One region of the Limnohabitans sp. TEGF005 genome, then DNA from elsewhere that is predicted to be linked to it. Evidence: predicted binding sites of a transcription regulator. Region 1 holds the regulator's gene; each other region holds the start of a gene.
The links. Region 1 encodes FNR, which switches genes on or off when oxygen is low (the NO sensors DNR and NnrR bind a similar motif). Its sites were predicted from a motif close to TTGATNNNNATCAA; they were not measured.
Positions count from the first base shown of each region.

Region 2: a site for FNR is predicted at 4,029-4,042, ahead of ACZ5RG_RS14340 (hemerythrin domain-containing protein). Genes of this name have one in related genera too.
Region 3: a site for FNR is predicted at 3,994-4,007, ahead of ACZ5RG_RS05390 (DUF3149 domain-containing protein). Genes of this name have one in related genera too.

Region 1 is NZ_AP029226.1:1,388,295-1,395,679, forward strand. It holds gene ACZ5RG_RS06635 (DUF904 domain-containing protein) at 1-33, shown strand, start outside; gene ACZ5RG_RS06640 (cell division protein ZapA) at 30-356, shown strand; RNA gene ssrS (6S RNA) at 402-581, shown strand; gene ACZ5RG_RS06650 (sulfite exporter TauE/SafE family protein) at 611-1,426, shown strand; gene ACZ5RG_RS06655 (sulfite exporter TauE/SafE family protein) at 1,492-2,169, opposite strand; gene hemN (oxygen-independent coproporphyrinogen III oxidase) at 2,252-3,634, opposite strand; gene fnr (fumarate/nitrate reduction transcriptional regulator Fnr) at 3,846-4,568, shown strand; gene ACZ5RG_RS06670 (hypothetical protein) at 4,611-4,907, opposite strand; gene ACZ5RG_RS06675 (nitrogen fixation protein FixH) at 4,928-5,203, opposite strand; gene ccoG (cytochrome c oxidase accessory protein CcoG) at 5,225-6,691, opposite strand; gene ccoP (cytochrome-c oxidase, cbb3-type subunit III) at 6,765-7,385, opposite strand, start outside.
Region 2 is NZ_AP029226.1:2,879,358-2,886,742, forward strand. It holds gene ACZ5RG_RS14315 (DUF2189 domain-containing protein) at 1-413, opposite strand, end outside; gene ACZ5RG_RS14320 (Spy/CpxP family protein refolding chaperone) at 535-1,035, opposite strand; gene ACZ5RG_RS14325 (YgaP family membrane protein) at 1,230-1,424, opposite strand; gene ACZ5RG_RS14330 (heavy-metal-associated domain-containing protein) at 1,451-1,648, opposite strand; gene ACZ5RG_RS14335 (heavy metal translocating P-type ATPase) at 1,713-3,944, shown strand; gene ACZ5RG_RS14340 (hemerythrin domain-containing protein) at 4,101-4,682, shown strand; gene ACZ5RG_RS14345 (alkene reductase) at 4,700-5,824, opposite strand; gene ACZ5RG_RS14350 (class II aldolase/adducin family protein) at 5,864-6,649, opposite strand; gene ACZ5RG_RS14355 (LysR family transcriptional regulator ArgP) at 6,769-7,385, opposite strand, start outside.
Region 3 is NZ_AP029226.1:1,119,247-1,126,631, forward strand. It holds gene ACZ5RG_RS05375 (gamma-glutamyltransferase family protein) at 1-1,563, opposite strand, end outside; gene ACZ5RG_RS05380 (3-hydroxyacyl-CoA dehydrogenase) at 1,651-2,409, opposite strand; gene cfa (cyclopropane fatty acyl phospholipid synthase) at 2,627-3,796, shown strand; gene ACZ5RG_RS05390 (DUF3149 domain-containing protein) at 3,807-3,935, opposite strand; gene ACZ5RG_RS05395 (DUF423 domain-containing protein) at 4,064-4,486, shown strand; gene ahpC (alkyl hydroperoxide reductase subunit C) at 4,624-5,187, shown strand; gene ahpF (alkyl hydroperoxide reductase subunit F) at 5,380-6,930, shown strand; gene hemP (hemin uptake protein HemP) at 7,003-7,227, opposite strand; gene ACZ5RG_RS05415 (ExbD/TolR family protein) at 7,224-7,385, opposite strand, start outside.

The DNA.
Region 1 (7,385 bases):
TCTGCCCCTGCATCTCCTGAGGCTTCAGCATGAGCAACAAACAATTAGATGTCCAGATCATGGGCCAAAGCTACATTTTGGGTTGCCCTGAAGGAGGCGAAGAACGCTTGCTTTCAGCGGTCAGCAAAGTGGACGTGGCCATGTGCAAAATTCGCGATGCGGGCAAGATCAAGGCGCGCGACAGGATTGCTGTTCTGGCCGCCTTGAACCTGGCGTTTGAGTCGCCAGAGGCAGCGCCCAGCACAACGCTTGCCACTGCAGCTGTATCTGATATTCCTCAAGAATCCCAGCACCGCTTAAGCCAGTTGCTCAAACGACTCGATCAGGTTCTGGAACAAGATGGGCAGTTGATTTAAGACAGGCTTGGTCTGCTTGCGGGTTTAAATTAAGACCTACAATCGCGCTGTCTGCGGTGCATGCCGGGCTTTATATTTCCTTGAACCAATGCTCTTAGAGCCCGGGCTTGGTACATTGGCTGGTGAGCGTGATCATCTCGCGTCAGATGAACCCAACGCCAGTCTGCCCTCGCCCACCTGAACCCCGGTTCAGGATGCCGGTCCGGTGGCACTCGCAGACACCTTCTACTTCCATTACCCCCCCCCCCGATACCATGATCATCGAACCTCTGCTGTTGGCCGAATTGGCTGTTCTTGGCCTTTGCACCGGTTTTTTGGCAGGGCTTTTAGGCATTGGCGGCGGCATGATCATGGTGCCGTTCCTGACTTATTTGCTGGGTGCGCGTGGCGTTGGGCCTGATCTGGCGGTCAAGATGGCGATTGCCACCTCTATGGCCACGATCATCTTTACCTCGGTGTCGAGTGTGCGGGCTCACCACAAGAAAAAGGCCGTGCGCTGGGACCTGGTCAAAGGATTGGCCCCGGGCATCGTGATCGGCAGCTTGATCGGCAGCTTGGGTATTTTTGCGTTTGCCAAGGGCACTTACCTGGCCTTGTTTTTTGCACTGTTTGTGGGCTTTTCGGCCACGCAGATGTTTCTGGATAAAAAGCCCGCGCCAACGCGCCAAGTGCCGGGTTTCAGCGGTTTGCTGGGCGCAGGCGGTCTGATCGGTCTGCTGTCTGGCCTGGTGGGTGCTGGTGGCGGTTTCATCAGCGTGCCTTTCATGACCTGGTGCAACGTGGCCATTCACAACGCCGTGGCCACCAGTGCGGCCTTGGGTTTTCCAATTGCGTTGGCCAATGTGATGGGGTACATCGTGAGTGGCCAGAACGTCCAAAATCTGCCCGATTACAGCTTTGGTTACCTGTGGCTGCCTGCGTTGGTGGTGATTGCCGTTTGCAGCGTGCTCATGGCCCCTCTGGGTGCGGCCACAGCCCACAAACTGCCCGTGAAACAACTCAAGCGCGTGTTTGCCAGCGTGTTGTACGTGCTGGCCGCTTACATGCTCTACAAGGGTTTGTCCGCCTGATATCCCCAAAAATGGGAAGGTGTGTCGCTAACGCCCGAATCGCCTTAAGAGCGTAAGGCATCAGATCAGGGTGTCACGCACCAAGGCGCTTGATCGTGCACGAGGCCCATCCACAAGGCCCATGCCGACGCGGCAGCCAAGGCCAAGCCCGCCACGCGCATGCCCCATGCCCCATCGCCCAAGGATTGCATGCGCAAAAACAACCATGGCCCGGCCCACAGACTGAGGCTGCTGCCCAGCGCGAACAAGGCCATGGTGGCCGCTCCCTCTAACGGCTGACTGGTCAATGCAGCAACCATCACGGCCGAATACAGCAGGCCACAGGGCATCAAGGCCCACAAACCGCCCACCATCCAGGGCGCAGCGCGCCCCCATCGGGTGTTGAAGGCTCGGACACGAGCCCACAGTCGGCGTGCCACGTCGTCGAGCCACACAGGTTGTCTGGCCTGAAGCATGAGCAACAAGCCGAGCGCCAAAGCCGCCAAATGCAGCAAAGTCCACACCGGTCGAATGGCGGCCGACTGCGTGGTTAGCCACCCCAACGCCTGCACACTGGCCGCAGCCACTGCGCCCAGCAACGAATACCCGGCCAAGCGGCCGATTTGAAAGGCCCACAAAGCCTGGTTGCGCCGCTCACCCGCTGCCTGGCCAAGGCCCGCACAGGCTGCGCCACACATCGCCACGCAATGGGGGCCGCCCAACACGCCCATCATCAAGGCCGTCATGGCCAAAGAACTTTGCATAGAAGGTCCACTTGTTGCTCGATGACCGCATTGTCTGCGAAGCAGCACTCAAGGTGGTCGGACACCCGTTCAACGCAATCACTCAGATGATTTTAGAAAAGCGGGTGTGGTTGCGGTCGGCTTGCAGATAACGGTCAAACACCATGGCCACACCTCGTACAAAAAACCAACCCATCGGTGTGACCTGAATGCCGGTATTACTCAACTGCACCAGGCCTTGGCTTTGCATGGATTCCAGCTGGGCCAGTTCTTTGGAAAACAAAGTTTGGAAGTCAATGAGCCAAGCCAGATTGATGGCCTCGAACTCCAAATGTCCCTGGCACATCAACGCCATGATGACCGAACGACGGATCAGGTCATCGCGGGTCAAAGTCAAGCCACGCACCACCGGAAAGTGCCCCTGATCCAGCAGGTCGCAATACTCTTCCATGGTCTTGGCGTTCTGGCTGTAGCTTGCGCCCACGCGGCCAATCGATGAAACGCCCAGAGCGATCAGGTCGCAGTCGGCCTGTGTGCTGTAGCCTTGAAAATTGCGGTGCAAACGACCTTGTCGCTTTGCCACCGCCAAAGCATCCTGCGGCAAGGCAAAGTGGTCCATGCCGATGTACACATAACCCGCATCGGTCAATGCATCCAACGAACGCGACAGCATCGCCACCTTGTCACCGCCCGAGGGCAGTTCTTGGGCATGAATGCGACGTTGGGGCTTGAAGCGTTCGGGCAAATGCGCATAGGCGTAAAGGGCGATGCGGTCCGGGCGCAGGCTGTTGATCTGTGCCAAGGTGCGGTCAAAGGACTCAGGCGTTTGCAGCGGCAAACCATAAATCAGATCGACATTGATCGACTCAAAGCCGAGGCGGCGGGCGGCATCGACCAACTGAAAGACTTGATCGGCTGGCTGGATGCGGTGAACCGCTTTTTGAACAGCAGGGTCAAAGTCCTGCACGCCAAAGCTCAGGCGGTTGAATCCCAGCTCTGCCAAAACGGCCAATCGGCCTTCATCGACGGTGCGCGGGTCGACTTCGACCGAGTACTCCCCGCCCGGCACGAATTCAAAATGCTGGCGCAGCATACTCATGAGTTGACGCAATTCGTCATCGCTCATAAATGTGGGTGTGCCGCCGCCCAGATGCAACTGGCTGACCGACTGCCCCCGCCCCAAATGCCGGGTGTGCAACTCAATCTCTTTGCTCAGGTAGCGCAAATAATCAGCAGACCGCTCTTTGTGTTTGGTGATGATTTTGTTGCAAGCACAGTAGTAGCAAAGCGACTCGCAAAACGGGATGTGCACATACAAAGACAAGGGCGTTTGCTTGCCGACCACGCCAGATTGGCGCTGAGCCAATGCTTGCACGTAGTCAGCCTCAGCAAAGGCTTCTACAAAACGGTCTGCCGTTGGGTACGATGTGTAGCGTGGGCCAGGCACATCAAAACGTGTCAGCAATTCAGGCGTGATGACGGACATGTGTCTGCCCCTTATTAAGTTCGATCGTGTTCAAAACAAGGCGTCGACTTTGCCCGTTTGCATCACCCGAAGTATTGACTCAAGTCAACTGACTACTGGTTATTGGTGATTTTTGGCCTGAACCGGGTAGACCCTCAAATTTGATTGTTTTTTAGGTTTAAGCTAACAGCTTGATCCAAGGCAAATCCATTTCCGCACCATGAGATAAACCATGAATCCCCAACTCATCAACGTCGCCTGCTCCAATTGCAACTTGCGCGAGTTGTGCATGCCCATGGGTCTGAGCGACCACGACTTGAACCGCCTGGACGATCTGGTGGCTGTCCGTCGGAAAATCAAACGTGGAGCCACCTTGTTCACCAACGGTGAAAAGTTCACCTCGCTGTACGCCATTCGAACCGGTTTTTTCAAAACCTGTCTGGCCACCGAAGACGGACGCGACCAGGTCACGGGCTTTCAGATGGCGGGCGAGATCATCGGTCTGGACGGCATCGTGAACGACCAACACAGCTGCGACGCCGTTGCTCTGGAAGACGCCGAAGTCTGCGTCATGCCCTTTGACCGCATTGAAGAGATCTCACGTGAAGTAACAGCACTTCAAAGCCATGTGCACAAAATCATGAGCCGAGAGATTGTGCGTGAGCATGGTGTGATGCTGCTTTTGGGCAGCATGCGGGCCGAAGAGCGCTTGGCCGCCTTTTTACTGAACCTGGTGCAACGCTTGCACGCACGGGGGTTTTCGCAATCAGAACTGGTCTTGCGCATGACCCGCGAAGAAATCGGCAGTTACCTGGGGCTCAAACTTGAGACAGTGAGCCGAACATTTTCCAAATTTGTCGAAGACGGCACCGTCGAGGTCAAGCAACGGCATGTGCGCATCTTGGACACGGATGGCTTGCAACGCTTGGTGAACAGCAACCACCATTGCCAATAAAGCCCTGCGCCAGGCTTGAATGCCTGGCGCAATTCAGCCTTTTCAGCAGCCTTTTCCGCCTTGACGAGAGCAGTCGCTCGGCCGTTGGTCTCCAGGCACAGGACAGCGATTGACCTCAAAGGGAGACATGGCCAACAGCGTGGTCAGTCCGCTCGACACCATGGTCAAGGCCCAGAAGGCGAAAAAAGCCAAGGTGTAAACGCCTTGACGAGACAAGGACAACGAGTGCCCAAACCATTGCAAATCCTGCGGGTCGACCAGTGCGAACACCAGCACCTCGAGGAGACCCGCCACCAGGAATGCTGGCCATGCAATCCACATCATTCGTTTTGCCCACATGTCGGTCTCCTGCAACCCGTTCAGGGTTTGTTTTTTGAATCGGTCGAGGGCAATGTGCCCGTGGCCGCATGGTTTCTGGCTTGCATTGCGGGTGCGAGTGTGGTTCGTGCATCCGCCGCATTGGCGTTGACATCAACGCTGGACTGGCTCAACACGGGGTCTTGGCCATTCGCAGCCAGATAAAAGGTGATGAATGAAGCGACCACCACCACCAAAGGACCGGCAATCACAAGCCAGACGTGGCCATAAGACCACCAAGGCTGCTTGGGCAAATTGGAAACACGGGGATTGGACATGCTCAAACCTTTGTGAAAATATCAACGAGGCACCAGGAAAACGGATTTTTCCTGCAATTCGGCCAGCACCTGCCCGCCCTCTTTCACCGACTGTATCGTGAACACAATCGGGTGCGAACCAGAAGGTGCTGCGTCATAAGGCAACTGCAAACGGACCGAGACCCAAAGAGATTCGGTCGGTGCCACACGCACATCACTGTCGGTAACCAGTGACAAATCGGGCAAGCCTTGCGCCGTCAGGCGGAAGTTCAAGGGCGTTTCGGCCGCATTCATGATCTGCAGTCGATAGACGTTTTCAATTTTTCCTCCGGCCACAATTCGGGCCAACGAAGCGCGGTCGCGGACCACATCTACTTTGAATGGTTTGCGCAAGCCCAGACTGGTGAACAAAGCCGCCACCACCAGCACCAAAATGCCGATGTAGATCAAAACACGAGGACGGAACACATGACGCCAAGTTTGCTCTGCCGTCCAGTGGTTCTGCATGGCGTTTTCGGTCGAGTATTTGACCAATCCGCGTGGATAGCCCACTTTGTCCATCACCGTGTCACACACGTCTGCACAGGCGCCGCAGCCAATGCATTCGTATTGCAAACCCTTGCGAATGTCGATGCCAGTCGGACACACCTGAACGCACAAACTGCAGTCGACACATGCGCCGAGGCCCAGAGAAGCTGGATCGGCCTTTTTCGAGCGTGCACCCCGTGGCTCACCGCGCTCGGCATCGTAAGTCACGATCAGGGTGTCTTTGTCGAACATGGCGCTCTGAAAGCGCGCATAGGGACACATGTATTTACACACCTGCTCGCGCATGAAACCGGCATTGCCGTAGGTGGCAAAGGCATAGAAAAACACCCAAAAAACTTCCCACGAGCTCATGTTGCCCAGGAAAAATTCCATGCCTAAATCTTTGATGGGCGTGAAGTAACCGACAAACGTGAAACCTGTCCACATGGCAATCGCCAACCAGACGATGTGCTTGTACCACTTCTTAAACAGTTTCTCCGTTGACATGCTCGCATCGTCGAGCCTGATGCGGGCCGACCGATCGCCTTCGATTTTGCGTTCGACCCACATGAATATTTCGCTGTACACCGTTTGTGGGCAGGCATAACCACACCACAAGCGACCCGCCACCGCCGTGAACAGAAAAAGTGAGAACGCAGCGATGACAAGGATCGCCGTCAGGTAAATGAAGTCTTGGGGGTAAAGCACCAAACCAAAGATATAAAAACGGCGTGCACCCAAATCAAAAAGCACAGCCTGGCGTTGACCCCATTCGATCCATGGCAAACCGTAAAAAACCAGTTGCGTCAAGAACACCGTGATCCAGCGCCATTTGGCAAAAATGCCATGCACGGTGCGTGGATACAGTTTTTGGGTCGCGGCATACAGAGAAACCATCTGTACGTCATCCCCAGCATTCGACGCATCGTTCACAGGGACGATGGGCACGACTTTGCGAGGAGGATTTTCTTTGGAGTCCAAAACACTTACCTTTAAATGCACAAGACACCCGGTAGGGGTGTCCTGATTCAATGACGCAGACGGTTTGAATGCCTTACTTGTTGGCTGCAGCCGTCTTGTTAGACAAGCCCCAGACATAGGACGCCAAGACATGAATCTGGCCTTCGGTCAACTTGGCTGCCTGTGCGGGCATCTGGTTGACTTTGCCGTTGTTCACCATGTTGACGATGGCGTTTTCACCCCAGCCGTGCAGCCAAATGTCGTCGGTCAAGTTGGGTGCACCCAGTGCATGGTTGCCTTTGCCGTCCATGCCATGACAAGCAGCGCAAGCACCAAACTTGGATTTGCCCAAAGAGGCTCGCAAAGAGTCGTGTGGGCTGCCAGACAGGCTGAGCACATAGTGCGCGACGTTGCGCACGTCGTCTGGCGTGCCCACCGCTGCGGCCATCGGAGGCATGTTGCCATTGCGCCCCTGAACCAGGGTGGCTTTGATGATCTCGGGCGTGCCGCCGTACAACCAGTCAGCATCCGCAAGGCTGGGGAAACCCTTGCTGCCGCGTGCGTCAGAGCCGTGACACTGTGCGCAGTTGTTCATGAACAAGCGGTCACCAATGGCCTGAGCCTGAGGATCTTTGGCCACATCCTCGGGTGACATGGCAGAAAACTTGGCATACAAGGGTGCCACTTCGGCATTGGCCTTGGCGACCTCTGCGTC
Region 2 (7,385 bases), 1.5 Mb from region 1:
AGGCCCAGTAACAAGCCAAAGCGAATCAGGCTCCAGTAGCTGTCAGGTTGGTGTTGCAAGCGCATTTGCCACTGCGTCCAGGTTTGCACCAGCAAATCAAAATCGACCTTTTCCCCCCGTTCCATGGCGCGACTCATGGCATACAGGCTGGTGGCCAGCACGGGTGCCACCACCATGAAACCCGACAAATAACCCACCAACAACCAAAATTGGTCGTGCGCCAGTAAAGCGATAAAGCCACCGAAACCGGCCAGCACAAGGCCGTGCATGGTGCTCAGCAAAGGCGCTCGAGCCATGTCCTTGAACCCCAAGGCCAACCATTGCATGGGCTGATCGGCTGCGATGGGCCGAATGGGCGGTAAAAAAACGCCAGAGCGTGTCTGCGTGGTATCGGAATGGAACTTTTGAGGCATGCACAAAGCTTAACCAGACAAGGCGGTCTGCACCTTGATGTGGGTCAAGTCAAAAAATGCAACAAAAAGGCCGCTCATGGAGCGGCCTGGTGCTTATGACAAGTCGGGCTTGCCAGTGTTGTCAATGTTGGCCGTGGTGCCCGCCATGCTCCTTGCCACCGCGCATGCCTTCACCCATTTTTTTCATGCCGCGTGCGGTTTCTGCATCGAACACTTTCTTTTGTGTGTCGCTTAACGCGGCATAAAAGGTTTTGGTGGCGTTGGCGTGCTTTTGCATTTGTGCATCGCGTTGACCTTTATGGGCTTGCATTTGGTCGATGCGCTCAGGAGTCGTCATTTTTTCCATGGCGGCCCGGTCAGGATGCGCCATGGGCTGAGTGGGGGGCTGCATGGCTTGTTCGAAAGCAGTCCAAGCAGATGCTTGACCGGCTTCGAGTTTCAGTTTGCCTTTCAAATCGGCCAAGTGTTTGGCATGGCGTTCGCCCATTTTGGCGTGCATTTTGTCCATGCGTTCAGCGCGGGGGTTGTTGGTTTTGATCTCAGGGGCGGTCTGCGCCAAGGTCAAACCGCTCAGGCCAGCCAACAAACTGGCAGCAATCAAGGTGGTACGAATCGATTTCATGGAAAACATCCTTTCAGTGATGGGATGTCGTCAGTGTGCGTGGCCTGTGTTGCTGTGCAGTGCGGTTTATGCAGTGATTTGTAAAGACAGATGAAGCTTTGTGCCGTGGGCTGATTTGTCAGGCCAAAAAACCCCCCGATCCAGTCGGGGGTGAGCCTGTTTCGGAAACAGGGTGCCGAGTCAGAACGGATAAGTCAGACGTTGCGGTTTTTGCAAGTGTTAATGCCCAGCAAGCTGTAAGGTGGACACCAGCCCATCAGCCCTGTGGCAAGTGGTACCAAGCCCAACCAACCCCACCAGCCAACGGTGCTGGTGGCAGCCAATGCGATCAGAACCAGTCCTGCAAGGATGCGGATGATGCGTTCGATACTGCCGATATTTTTGTTCATGGTGAGTTCTCCCTTGGGTTAAAAAATCAGGTGATGACGCGGTAGCCTTCATCGGCAACCGCCTTGGCGAGCGCAGCGCGGGGTTGGTCAGATTCAACTTGCACTTTGTTTTGTGTGCGGTCAATCGTGACTTTGGCTTGGGCATCCAGTGCCAACAATGCCTTGGTCACGGCCTTTTCGCAGTGGCCACATGTCATGCCTTCAACGGTGAAAATCTGGTTCATGATGTACCTTTCAGACAAGCCCTTAGGGGTTTGTTGAAGCATAGTTCAAAACAAATCGCACAACATGACACAGATCAAGACCGAACCCGTTGCCAGCAACACCGTGATGGACATCGGCATTGGTGGCATGACCTGCGCCTCGTGTGTGGCACGGGTCGAAAAAGCACTCAACAAAGTGCCCGGCGTGGCGTCGGCCTCGGTCAATCTGGCCACCGAAACAGCACGCATTGTCGTAACCGATCCGGCGTTGACCGACGCCCGCTTGCGCCGAGTGGTGCGCGATGCCGGTTACGAACCCCGTTCAGTGGAAGCAGCCGAGGCGCAGGCCAACAACAACTCGCCTTGGACAGGTTTTGCGCCCGTCGGCTTGGGTTTGGTGTTGTCCGCGCCTTTGGTGCTGCCCATGTTGGGCGATCTGTGGGGCCAGCACTGGATGCTGCCCGCTTGGGTGCAGTTTGCGTTGGCCACGCCCGTGCAATTCATTTTGGGCGCGCGTTTTTACAAAGCAGGCTGGCACGCCCTCAAGGCTTTGACCGGCAATATGGACTTGCTGGTGTCTTTGGGCACCACGGCGGGATGGTTGTTGTCGGTGTGGCTGTGGCTGACTGCGCATGAAGGTCACACACCCCATTTGTATTTCGAAGGCTCGGCCGTGGTCATCACTTTGGTGTTGCTGGGCAAGTGGCTCGAAGCCCGAGCCAAGCGGCAAACCACCGAAGCCATTCGCGCCTTGCACGCGTTGCGGCCCGACAAGGCGCACTGGATCAGCGAAGACGGCGAAGTCGATGTGCCGGTGGATGAAATTTTGAAGGGCGATCTGATCGTGGTGCGGCCAGGCGAGAGTTTTCCACTTGATGGCGAACTGATTGAAGGCCAGACGCAGGTCGATGAGTCCATGCTGACAGGTGAGCCTTTGCCCGTGTCCAAAACCGCAGGCGCACAGCTCACCGGGGGATCAATCAACGGTGACGGACGCGTGTTGATGCGCGTGACGGCGGTGGGCCATGAGACGGTGCTCTCACACATCATCCGATTGGTCGAGGATGCGCAAGCCGCCAAAGCACCGATTCAGCGGCTGGTTGACAAAGTGGCTGAAATCTTTGTGCCTGTGGTGCTGTTGGTGGCGCTGGTCACCTTGGGTGTTTGGATGCTGCAAGGCGCGCAATTTGAAACCGCCTTGATCCACGCAGTGGCGGTACTGGTGATTGCTTGCCCGTGCGCGCTGGGCCTGGCCACGCCTGTGGCCATCATGGCGGGCACGGGTGTGGCGGCCAAACACGGCATTTTGATCAAAGACGCGCAGGCGCTCGAGATGGCCCACCGCGTGCAAACAGTGGCCTTTGACAAAACCGGCACGCTCACGGTGGGGCAACCACGGCTGACACACCAAGTACCCGCCCCGGGGCAAGACGAAAGCATCGCCCTGCACTGGGCTGCCTGCGTGCAAAGCGGCAGCGAACACCCGCTGGCCCGTGCCGTTTTAGCGGCAGCGCAAGCTCAAACACAGGCACAAGGTCTGAAGTTGTTGACCCCTGCCGACTTGGCCGCTGTGCCGGGTCGGGGTGTGCAGGCCACAGTCGATGGGCACCACTTGCTTTTAGGCAGTCTGCGGTGGCTGCAGCAAGAAGGCCTGGACACCGCTTTGTGGGCCAGCGAGGTGGCCACCTTGCAAGCGCAAGGCGCTACTTTGTCCGCATTGGCCGAACGCACCGCTGCGGGTGTGCAAGGCCTGCTGCTGCTGGCCTTCGGCGACGAGCCCAAGGTGGGGGCTGCCGAGGCCCTTCTGGCGTTGCGCGGGCGCGGCTTGAAACTGGTGATGATCTCCGGCGACAACCAAGCCGCCGCCGAAGCCATGGCGCGTCGTTTGGGTTTGCGCCCCGAAGAGGGCGAAGTGCTGGCCGACGTGTTGCCCGGCGACAAGGCTGCGCAGGTGCAAAAACTGCGCGAGGGCGGGCGCATCGTGGCCATGGTCGGCGATGGTGTGAACGACGCACCGGCGCTGGCAGCCGCTGATGTGGGCATGGCCATGGGCAATGGCACCGACGTGGCCATGCACGCGGCGGGCATCACCCTCATGCGCGGCGATGTGGCATTGGTGGGCGCCGCGCTCGACATCTCGGCCCACACCGTGGCCAAGATCAGGCAAAACCTGTTTTGGGCCTTTGCCTACAACGTGGCGGGCATACCGCTGGCGGCGCTGGGCTATCTGAACCCGGTGATTGCCGGGGGGGCCATGGCGCTGAGCTCGGTGAGTGTGATGGCCAATGCCCTGCTGCTCAAGCGCTGGAAACCCTGAGCATGGGATGCACACAGACGGCTCGTTGAGTTTGCGGCAGGCAAGCCCTTCGGCCAAATGTGAGCAGGGCCAGATCACCTGTTTTTGACATTCGTCATGGTGCGTTTGTGCACAAACCGGCAGACTGAATCCATTCAGAACCCGGAGGTTGTTTTCATGACACAGCACAGTGCGCTTCAAATCATTCGAGACGAACACGCCTCATTGGCGGCCATGCTCCAGTCCATGCGCATGATGGTCAAGCGCGGTCCTGCAGAAGATCGGCGTAACTTTTTTGACGTCGTGCGCGGCATGCTGTTTTACATCGACGAATTTCCAGAGCGCTTGCATCACCCTAAAGAATCCAACCTGTTGTTTCCCAAAGTCGTGAAGCTGGCCCCCAAAGTCATGGGGGCCATTGACAAGCTGGAACGCGATCACATGGCCAGTGAAAAAGCCGCTCGCGACATGCAGCATTTGCTGCTGGCTTGGGAGCTGCTGGGGGCAGGCCGCCGCCAGGCATTTGAAGAAGCGTTTGAAAAATACGTCAACTTTTATCTGGAGCACATGAACCTGGAAGAAACAGTGATCCTGCCCGAGGCAGAGCGGTGTTTTTCAGAAGACGATTGGCGTGTGCTGAATGCGGCGTTTGCAGAAAACGCCGATCCTCTTACAGGGCATTACCCGCCTGCTCAAGAATACGAAAAACTTTTCAGCTTGATCGTGACCCGCGCACCTTCACCGATTGGTTTGGGTTGAGGTGCTGCGCGCAACTGTCAGGGCGGTGACAAATGCGGGTAATCGGTGTAGCCCGCGTCCCTTCCGCCGTAAAACGTGGCGCGGTCTGCTGTGTTGAACGGCCCGCCCTGACGCAAGCGCAGACCCAGATCGGGGTTGGCTATAAAGGGTCGGCCGAACGCCAGTAAATCGGCACCTTGCGACAGGGCTTGTTCGGCCAGCGGCAAGTCGTAGCCATTGTTGAGCATCCAGGCGCCTTGGCCACCTGCAGACGCGTAGGCGCGGCGCAGTGCCGCGTAATCAAAAGCAAGGGGCCCTTGCTGGTGGTCACGAGGCCCACCCGTCGATCCTTCGATCACATGCACATAGGCCAGGCCCATCGGGCCCAGCAAACCGGCCACGTGCTCAAACAAGGGCTGAGGCTGTTCATCGCAGGCGTCGTTGGCGGGCGTGACGGGTGACAGGCGGATGCCTGTTCGGTCTCCGCCAATTTCGGCAACCACCGCCGTCATGACTTCGTTCAAAAAACGGGCGCGGTTTTCAACCGTGCCGCCGTAAGCATCCGTTCGCTGGTTGCTGCCAGAGCGCAAAAACTGGTCGATCAGATAACCGTTGGCGGCATGCACCTCGACCCCGTCAAAACCGGCGGCGATGGCGTTGGCCGCAGCGCGGCGGTAATCCTGCACGATGCCGGGCAATTCGCTTGCATCAAGCGCACGAGGGGTTGATGTGTCCATGAACTTGGCCTGGCCATCGACCAGCAACACGGTTTTGGTTTTTGCCGTGATGGCTGACGGCGCCACAGGCGCGGCGCCGCCCGGCTGCAAACTCGTGTGCGACACGCGGTCCACATGCCACAGCTGCATCACGATCTTGCCGCCCTCTGCGTGCACGCCGTCTGTGACCTGTTTCCAAGAAGCGACTTGCGCTTCGCTCCAGATGCCGGGCACATCGGCATAGCCTTGGCCTTGGTGGCTGATGGCCGTGGCCTCGGTGACGATGAGGCCCGCGCCCGTGACCGGGTTGGCGCGTTGGCGGTAATAGGTGGCCATTCGTGCGTTGGCCAGTGCGCCGGGTGCGCGGTTGCGCGTCAAGGGGGCCATCACAATGCGTGAGGCTAAGTGCATGGCACCGACTTGGCAGGGTTCAAACAAAGAGGTCATGTGTGCGGTTCAAACAAAAAAGGACATTGAGGGCCTGTTTCAGTGAGCGTAATCCGGGCTCTCGCGTTGCAACTTTCGCAGCAACGACGGCCAGACAAACGCACCGCCCAGGCCGCCGGTTTGCACGCGTGAGGCATGGGCCACCCCCGTCAGGATTTGCGGGTCCACGGCCGTCAGGTCCGCCGGGCCGGACTGGCCCGCCAGCGCATCCACCTGAATGCGGCAGGTGTTTTCAAACGTGTACATCGACAAGAAAGCATCGGCAATGGTCTTGCCCACCGTCAGCAGGCCGTGGTTGCGCAGCATCAAAAAATTGGCCTCGCCCAGATCGGTTTGCAGCCGCGTTTTTTCGTCGTCGCGAATCGCCACGCCTTCATAGCCGTGATAGGCCAGCGATGCCAGCACAAAGGTGCTTTGCTGACTGATGGGCAGCACACCATGCTGTTGCGCGCTCACGGCCACGCCGGCACGTGTGTGTGTGTGCAGCACGCAGCCCGCATCGGGCCTAGCCTCGTGCACTGCGCTGTGGATCACAAAGCCCGCTGGGTTCACTGGGAAGGGGCTGTCATGCAATTTGTTGCACTGCATGTCCACCTTGACCAGGCTGGAGGCGGTGATCTCGTCAAACATCAGGCCATAGGGATTGATCAGAAACTGGTGCGCATCGCCTGCCACCGAGTGCGGCAGCTTGGCGCTGATGTGGGTGAACACCAGATCGCTCCAGCCATACAGCGCCACCAGCCGGTAGCAAGCTGCGAGGTCCAGGCGCAACTGCCATTCATCGGGGTGAACGCTGTCTTTCAGGGAGGGAATTTCAAACGCCATGAACGTGCTCCGGAGCATAAAAAAGGAAGCTTCAGCTTAACCACAGGCCGCGCAATGGATTGACGTCTTGGTGACTGTGGCGCGCGTGAACGCCCTTTGTGCCATGGCGTCGACCCGCGTCAAAGGGCTTGCAGTTGGGCCTGCGCCGCTTGCAGCACCCTGCGACTCAAGCCATCGAGCAGCACAGAAGCCACACGCGTCTCTTGCCAGTACAGCGGCACGTCCAGTGGGGTGCCGGGCACCAGTTCGGCCAGCGTGCCATTGGCCAGCAGCGGCGCAATCAGCGCCTGTGGATGCAAGCCCCAGCCCATGCCCGCCAAGGCCGCGGTAACGAAGGCCTGGGACGATGGCAGGGTGTGTCGGGGCAAGTCGACATGACGATGGCACAGCCGCCGTACCCAGCGGGCCTGCAACTCGTCTTTGTTGTTGAACACCAAGCTGGGTGCGAGGGCCAAGCTGCCAGGCGTTACGCCATCCGAAAAATGGCGTGCCAAAAACGCCGGACTGGCCGCGGCGATGTAGCGCATGGCGCCCAGTGCCTGGCTGTTGCAGCCTGTGGCCGGGCGGGCGGTGGCCGTGACGGCGGCCAGCACCGCGCCGCTGCGCAGCCACTCGGTGGTGTGGTCTTCGTTGTCCACGGACACGTCCATCAGCACGGGGGCTTGAGCGGCAAAGGCCGACAGGGCTGGTGCAAACCAGGTGGCCAAACTGTCGGCATTCACCGCAATCGGCAAGT
Region 3 (7,385 bases), 270 kb from region 1:
GCCCGTCAAGAGCTTGGCCGTGTAGTGAATGATGAGTGCCCCGCCCGGGCTGCCGCCGCTCATGACCAACTGCCCCGTGGCTTTGTCGAACACCAGCGTGGGCGACATGGACGAGCGTGGACGTTTGCCGGGTTCGACCCGGTTGGCAATGGGCCGGCCTTGCGCGTCGGAGGGCACAAAGCTGAAATCGGTCAGTTCGTTGTTGAGCAAAAAGCCACCGGGCCGGGTGGGGTCGGTGGTGACCATGCGACGCGAACCAAAGGCGGCCTCGATGGTGGTGGTCATGGCCACAGCCCGGCCTTGGGCATCGACCACGCTGATGTGGCTGGTGCCGTATTCGGCTTGCGCAGGCATGGGTGCAAAGCTGGTGGGGGTGCCGCCTGGCCGTCCGGCTGTGGCAACTTTCATCGACTGGTTGCCGATCAGTTGGCTGCGTTCGCGCAGATAAGCTGACCCGAGCAAGCTGCGCCAATCGCCAGCGGGTGCACGCACAAAGTCGGGGTCGGCCACGTACTGTGCCCGGTCAGCAAAGGCCAGGCGCGAGGCCTCGGTGTAGCGGTGCAACCAGTCGGGTGAGGGCAAACCGTCTGCAAATTCGGCACCCTGAGCGCTTGTGTTGGCCAGCACGCCCAGGATCTGCCCAATGGCGATCTGGCCCGATGACGGCGGTGGAAAACCACAGATGCGGTACGCGCGAGACCGCGCGGTGTGATCGAAGCACAAGGCTTCACGTTCACGGGGCTGGTAGTTGGCCAGGTCTTGCAGGCTCAAACTTCCGGGGCGTGGCGCGGCTTGTGTGCGCTGAACAATGGCCTGGGCCACAAGCCCTTCGTGCAGGGCACGGCTGCCTTCGCTGGCCATGCGGCGCAGCACATGGGCGTATTCGGGGTTGCGCAGCACATGGCTCACAGGCCAAGCCTGGCCTTGTGCGTTGTAGAAAAAGCGCAGGGCCAGAGGGTCTTTTTTCAGGTGTGGATCGGCTTGCAGCAGGGCGTGCAGGCGCGCACTGACCTTGAAGCCTTGTTCGGCCAACGTGATGGCGGGCGCAAACAACTGGGCCCAAGGCAAGACACCGTGCTGCCGGTGTGCGGCTTCCAGCATGCGCATCGCGCCGGGCACGCCCACGGAATGGCCACTCAAGACCGCATCGTCAAACAGGAGGGGCTTGCCGTTGTCACCCACAAACATGTCGCCCTGGGCACCCGCCGGGGCGGTCTCGCGCCCGTCGTGCGCCGTGACTTTCTGGCCATCAAAGTGCAGCAAAAAAGCCCCGCCGCCGATACCACTGGACTGCGGCTCCACCAAACCCAGCACCAGCTGCACGGCTATGGCGGCATCCATGGCCGAACCCCCAGCCTGCAAAATTTGCTGCCCGGCATCGGTGGCCAGCGGGTTGGCGGCGGCCACAGCCTGCCGCGCATAGGCCCAGCCGGGTTTGTCGGTGTTGCCACTGGCAGCTTCGGGTTGCTCGGGCACGCTGTAGCGCCAAGGGCTGGTGGGCGGGACGGTGCAGGCGCTCAAGAGCGAAAGACAAATCAGGCTGAATGGCAGGGTTTTTTCCATGTGTTCTCCGTGACAGGAGCATGCTATCGGTAAATTTATCCGAGAGCCAGCAGGCCTGGACCGCAAGCCATTGTGAGCAGTTTTAGTTCACTTGGGTGCCAAGCGAATCGCCCCATCCAACCGAATCACTTCGCCATTGAGCATGTCGTTTTCGATGATGTGCTTGGCCAGTTTGGCGTAGTCCTGGGGAGTGCCCAAGCGGCTGGGGAAGGGCACGCCTGCCGCCAGCGCGTCTTGCACTTCTTGGGGCATGCCAAACAGCATGGGGGTGCCAAAAATACCGGGGGCAATGGTCATGTTGCGGATGCCGTTGCGGGCCAGGTCGCGGGCGATGGGCAGTGTCATGCCGACCACGCCGCCTTTGGATGCGGCATAGGCGGCTTGGCCAATTTGGCCGTCATAAGCAGCCACGCTGGCGGTGCTGATCAACACGCCGCGCTCGCCTGTGGCTTCGGGCTCGTTTTTGCACATGGCTTCCGATGCCAGTCGGATCATGTTGAAGGTGCCGACCAGGTTGACCATGATGGTCTTGGTGTAGACGGCCAGGCTGTGCGCGCCGTTTTTGCCCACGGTTTTTTCTGCGGGGGCGATGCCCGCGCAGTTGACCAATCCCATGAGCTTGCCCATGGCCACGGCTTGGGCCACCACGGCTTGGCCATCGGCTTCGTTGCTGACGTCGCACTTGACGAACGCGCCGCCCAGTTCTTTGGCCACAGCCGCGCCTTTTTCGGCCTGCATGTCGGCAATGACGACTTTGGCCCCATGGGCTGCCAGCATGCGGGCGGTGCCTTCGCCCAGACCGGATGCGCCACCTGTGACGATGAAAACTTTGCCTTGAATGTCCATGTTGAGCTCCTGAATTTGATTGACGTTACGTCAACGTCAATTATGCACATCTGGCATGCACGTCCAGCAGGCCGAAAGACCCGCCAGAAAGCACTCCGGCTAATGGTTTTGGGGTAAAGCACTACTTGAAAGCTTGAATACCCAATCGAGCTGAGGCCCTCTAGCATGAACTTCATCCCGACCAACACGGCCGGGGGCATCGGTTCAGGAGAGACGCATGGGTTCAGGCATCGCGTGGTCAACACAGTCGCTGGTCAACACCGACGACAACTGGCGCAGGGCATCTCAGTTGTTGGCCACCGCCGACATTCGGGTTGGGGGTGGCAGACCCTGGGACATGCGTGTGCACCATCCGGCCACCTTTGACCGCATCTTGACGCAGGGCAGTTTGGGTTTGGGAGAGAGCTATGTGGACGGCTGGTGGGACTGTAACCAGCTCGACGAATTCATTGCCCGCATTTTGCGAGCGCGGCTGGACGAACAGGTTGGCCGTGCCGGCTGGCTGTGGGCCTCGCTCAAGGCGCGCCTGACCAACCTGCAATCCCAAAGCCGTGCGTGGCAGGTGGGCGAGGTGCATTACGACTTGGGCAACGATTTGTACGAAGCCATGCTCGACCCGACCATGGCTTACAGCTGTGGCTATTGGCCCGTGGCGCAAACCTTGGCACAGGCGCAAGAGGCCAAGCTGGACCTGATTTGTCAAAAGTTGCAGCTCCTACCGGGCATGCGTTTGCTGGACATTGGCTGCGGCTGGGGCAGTTTGATGTGCTTTGCCGCCAAGCATTACGGCGTGCAGTGCGTGGGGCTGACTGTTTCCAAAGAGCAAGCCCGCTTGGGTGCAGAAAAAGCACGAGATTTGCCAGTCCGGTTTGAGCTGTTGGATTACCGGCGCTTCAACCCTGACGGTGAACAACGCTTTGATCGCATCGCCTCAGTGGGCATGTTCGAGCATGTGGGCCACAAAAACTACCGCGCTTACTTTGACATGGCACGGCGCAGCTTGCGTCACGATGGTTTGTTTTTGCTGCACACCATTGGCAAGAACCGGTCGGGGGCGGGCATTGACCGCTGGATTGAAAAATACATCTTCCCCAACGGGGTCTTGCCGTCGTCATCGGACCTCGCTTTGGCCAGCGAAGACCACTTCGTCATGGAGGACTGGCATAACTTTGGCGAAGATTACGACAAAACCTTGATGGCTTGGAACGCCCGATTTGAAGACGCTTGGCCCTCACTGCAAGGCCGGTATGGCGAGCGTTTTTACCGCATGTGGCGTTATTACCTGTTGTGCTGTGCGGGCACCTTTCGGGCCCGAGACAACCAACTTTGGCAAGTTGTTTTCTCGCCCAATGGCCATGCTGGTGGCTACCGCAGGCCCTTGCTCTGAGGGCGCATTTTTATTCGTTGTGGTTCATTTTGTGCACAAACATGCGCAAGAAAAAAGCGGCCATGAGCAGCATGAACACGATCACGCCCAAACTCATCAAGCCATAGTCGGTCGAAAACAGGTCAATCAGCATTTTCATGGGGCATCCTTGAATGGGTTTGGGTGATTCACTGTGCGCCAAAAGGCTCGCGAAAGCCCTGATCAAGGTCAAGGGCTTGGCACAAAGCCATGCTCCAATGTGCTTTGTTGTTTTTAGACAGGCCCCCCATGAATTTGAACCCGCAGCATTCTTTGCCCGTATCCGCCCGCATTTTCTTGTCGTTGGGTGCCCTGAGCGCTTGCTCCAGCGTGGTGTTCAGCGCGGCATTCGCGCATTTGCCTGTGTTTGCTGGCGGCGTGCCGGCCATGGTGCAAACCGCGCTGACCCAGCAACAGTTCCATTCGCTGGGCTTAGTGCTTGTGGGTTTGGCCAGCAGCTGGTTGGGCGCTTCGCGATGGCTGCAAGCCGCTGGCTGGCTGATGCTCGTGGGCTTGCTCTTGTTCAGCTTCAACCTGTATGCACGCAATGTGCTGGGGTTTGACGCGCTGCGGGCCATGGTGCCTTGGGGTGGTGGGGCCTGGATTTTGGCTTGGCTGTGCCTGGCACTCGGGTTTGCTGTTGGCCCAGCCCGAAATGCCAAGCGGCCATGAAGGGTTGACGCGGCTGAAGGTTTTGCCTATCGGTTTGATAGGAACTATTCATGGCTCATCGACCTGGGCTGCATTATGATTGCTACCAATGAGTTTTCTCATTCGATAGTTTTTTTAAACCAACCAAAGGAAACACCATGTCCCTGATCAACACACAAGTTCAGCCCTTCAAAGCCCAGGCTTTTCACAACGGCAAGTTCATCGAAGTCACCGAGCAAAGCCTCAAAGGCAAGTGGAACGTGCTGATTTTCATGCCCGCTGCGTTCACCTTCAACTGCCCCACAGAAATCGAAGACGCGGCCGACAACTATGCGGCTTTCCAGAAAGCCGGTGCCGAGGTCTACATCGTGACCACCGACACCCACTTCTCGCACAAAGTCTGGCACGAGACTTCGCCTGCCGTGGGCAAAGCCAAGTTCCCATTGATGGGCGACCCTACACACGCGCTGACACGCGCATTTGGCGTGCACATTGACGAAGAAGGCCTGGCACTGCGCGGCACTTTCATCATCAACCCCGAGTTGATGATCAAGACAGTGGAAATCCATTCCAACGAAATCGCCCGTGACGTGTCTGAGACCCTGCGCAAGCTGACCGCTGCCCAGTACACCGCCGCCAACCCCGGCCAAGTGTGCCCAGCCAAGTGGAAAGAAGGCGCCAAGACTTTGGCTCCTTCCATCGACCTGGTCGGCAAGATCTAAATCTTGATCGGACGCCCTGTTCAATCAGGGCAGTCTTGAGCCGACGGCCTGCATTGCAGGACGTTGAGCGCAGCCCATTCAGGTCACAAGCCTGCCGTGAGCTGCCCTCAACGATTCCCACCAACCCCTTAAAAATCGGCCCCGTCACAAGCGAGGGTCTGGGATTTTTGTAGCCTGAAACCGGAGAAAACCATGCTCGACGACACCCTCAAAGCCCAATTGCAGCAATATTTGGCCTTGCTGCGCCAGCCGATTCGCTTGATCGCTTCGCTGGACGACAGTGAAACTGGCACCGACATGAAGAGCCTGTTGGAGACCATCGTCAGCCTGTCTGACAAGGTCACTTTGGACACTTCGGGCCATGACAGCCGCAAGCCGTCTTTTGTCGTTGCCCGCGATGGGCAAACCGAAGGCGTGCGTTTTGCCGGTCTGCCGCTCGGGCACGAGTTCACCTCGCTGGTGTTGGCGCTGCTTTGGACTGGCGGCCACCCACCCAAAGTCGAGCAGGATGTGATCGACAGCATCAAGGCCTTGGAGGGTGACTTCAGCTTTGAGGTTTACATGTCCTTGTCTTGCCACAACTGCCCTGATGTGGTGCAGGCCTTGTCTTTGATGGCGATCATGAACCCCAAGGTCAAGACCGTGGTCATCGAAGGCGGTGCGTTCCAAAAAGAAGTGGAAGAGCGCCAGATCATGGCCGTGCCCATGGTGTTCTTGAACGGCAAAGTGTTTGGCTCCGGTCGCATGTCTGTTGAGGAAATCGTGGCCAAGCTGGACACCAACGCCGGGGAGCGTGAAGCCGTCAAGCTCAACGCCAAAGACGTGTTTGAGGTTTTGATTGTGGGTGGTGGACCCGCTGGTGCGGCTGCGGCTGTGTACGCCGCCCGCAAGGGCATTCGCGTGGGTGTGGCTGCTGAGCGCTTTGGTGGCCAGACCAACGACACCATGGCCATCGAAAACTACATCTCGGTGCTGGAGACCGATGGCCCCAAGTTTGCCGCCGCGCTCGAAGCCCAAGTGCGACAGTACGGTGTGGACATCATGAACCTGCAACGCGCTGACAAATTGATCCCGGCGGGCGCAGACGGTTTGGTGCAGGTGCAGATGGAAAACGGCGGCACACTCAAGGCCAAGACCGTGATTTTGTCCACCGGAGCCCGCTGGCGCAATGTGAACGTGCCCGGCGAAGCCGAGTACAAAAACAAAGGCGTAGCCTATTGCCCGCATTGCGATGGTCCGTTGTTCAAGGGCAAGCGCACCGCCGTGATCGGCGGCGGCAACTCCGGCATCGAAGCGGCGATCGATTTGGCGGGCATCGTCGAACACGTCACTGTGATCGAATTCGCTGAGCAATTGAAAGCCGATGCGGTGTTGGTTAAAAAGTTGCACAGCCTGCCCAACGTGACGGTGCACACCAACGCCCAGACGACCGAGATCACGGGCGACGGCAGCAAGGTCAATGGCATCCGCTACAAAGACCGCGCAACCGGCACCGAGCACCATGTGGAACTGGCGGGTGTGTTCGTGCAAATTGGCCTGGTGCCCAATACCGAGTTCCTCAAAGGCACGGTCGAGCTGAGCAAGTTTGGCGAGATCGTGGTGGACGCCAAGGGCCACACCAATGTGCCTGGGGTGTTTGCGGCAGGAGACTGCACCACCGTACCGTACAAACAGATCGTGATCGCTGCAGGCGAGGGCGCCAAGGCCGCACTCAGCGCTTTTGACCACCTGATCCGCTCTTGATTGGCTTCGTGCCGACATGAAAACACCGGACCTCGCGTCCGGTTTTTTCATGGGACCTGACAGATCAAGGCTTCATTTGGTCAGGATCAACTTGCCTTGCCGCGTGGTTTGCAGCCGGTAGATTTCTCCCTGGTGCTGAATCAACACTATGGCCTGGTCGCCCAGCAGTTCACGGCTGTCCAGGGTTTGCGGCCCGTTGGACTTGATCGGTGTGGGATGGGCAGGCAATGGCGACGGGTGGGCCTTGCCCGGCGTTGTCAGCTCTGTGGACGCAGCCACAGCGGGCTTCAAACTCATGGCTTTTGGCCTTCGGTGACAAAGCCGATTTTGGCCAAGCCTGCCCGTTGTGCGGCTGTCATCGCCTGGGCCACATGTTCATAAGCGACTTTTTTGTCACCCCGAATGTAGAGCTGTGGCTGTGGGTCTTTGGCCGCGTGCTCGCGCAAGGCGTTTTC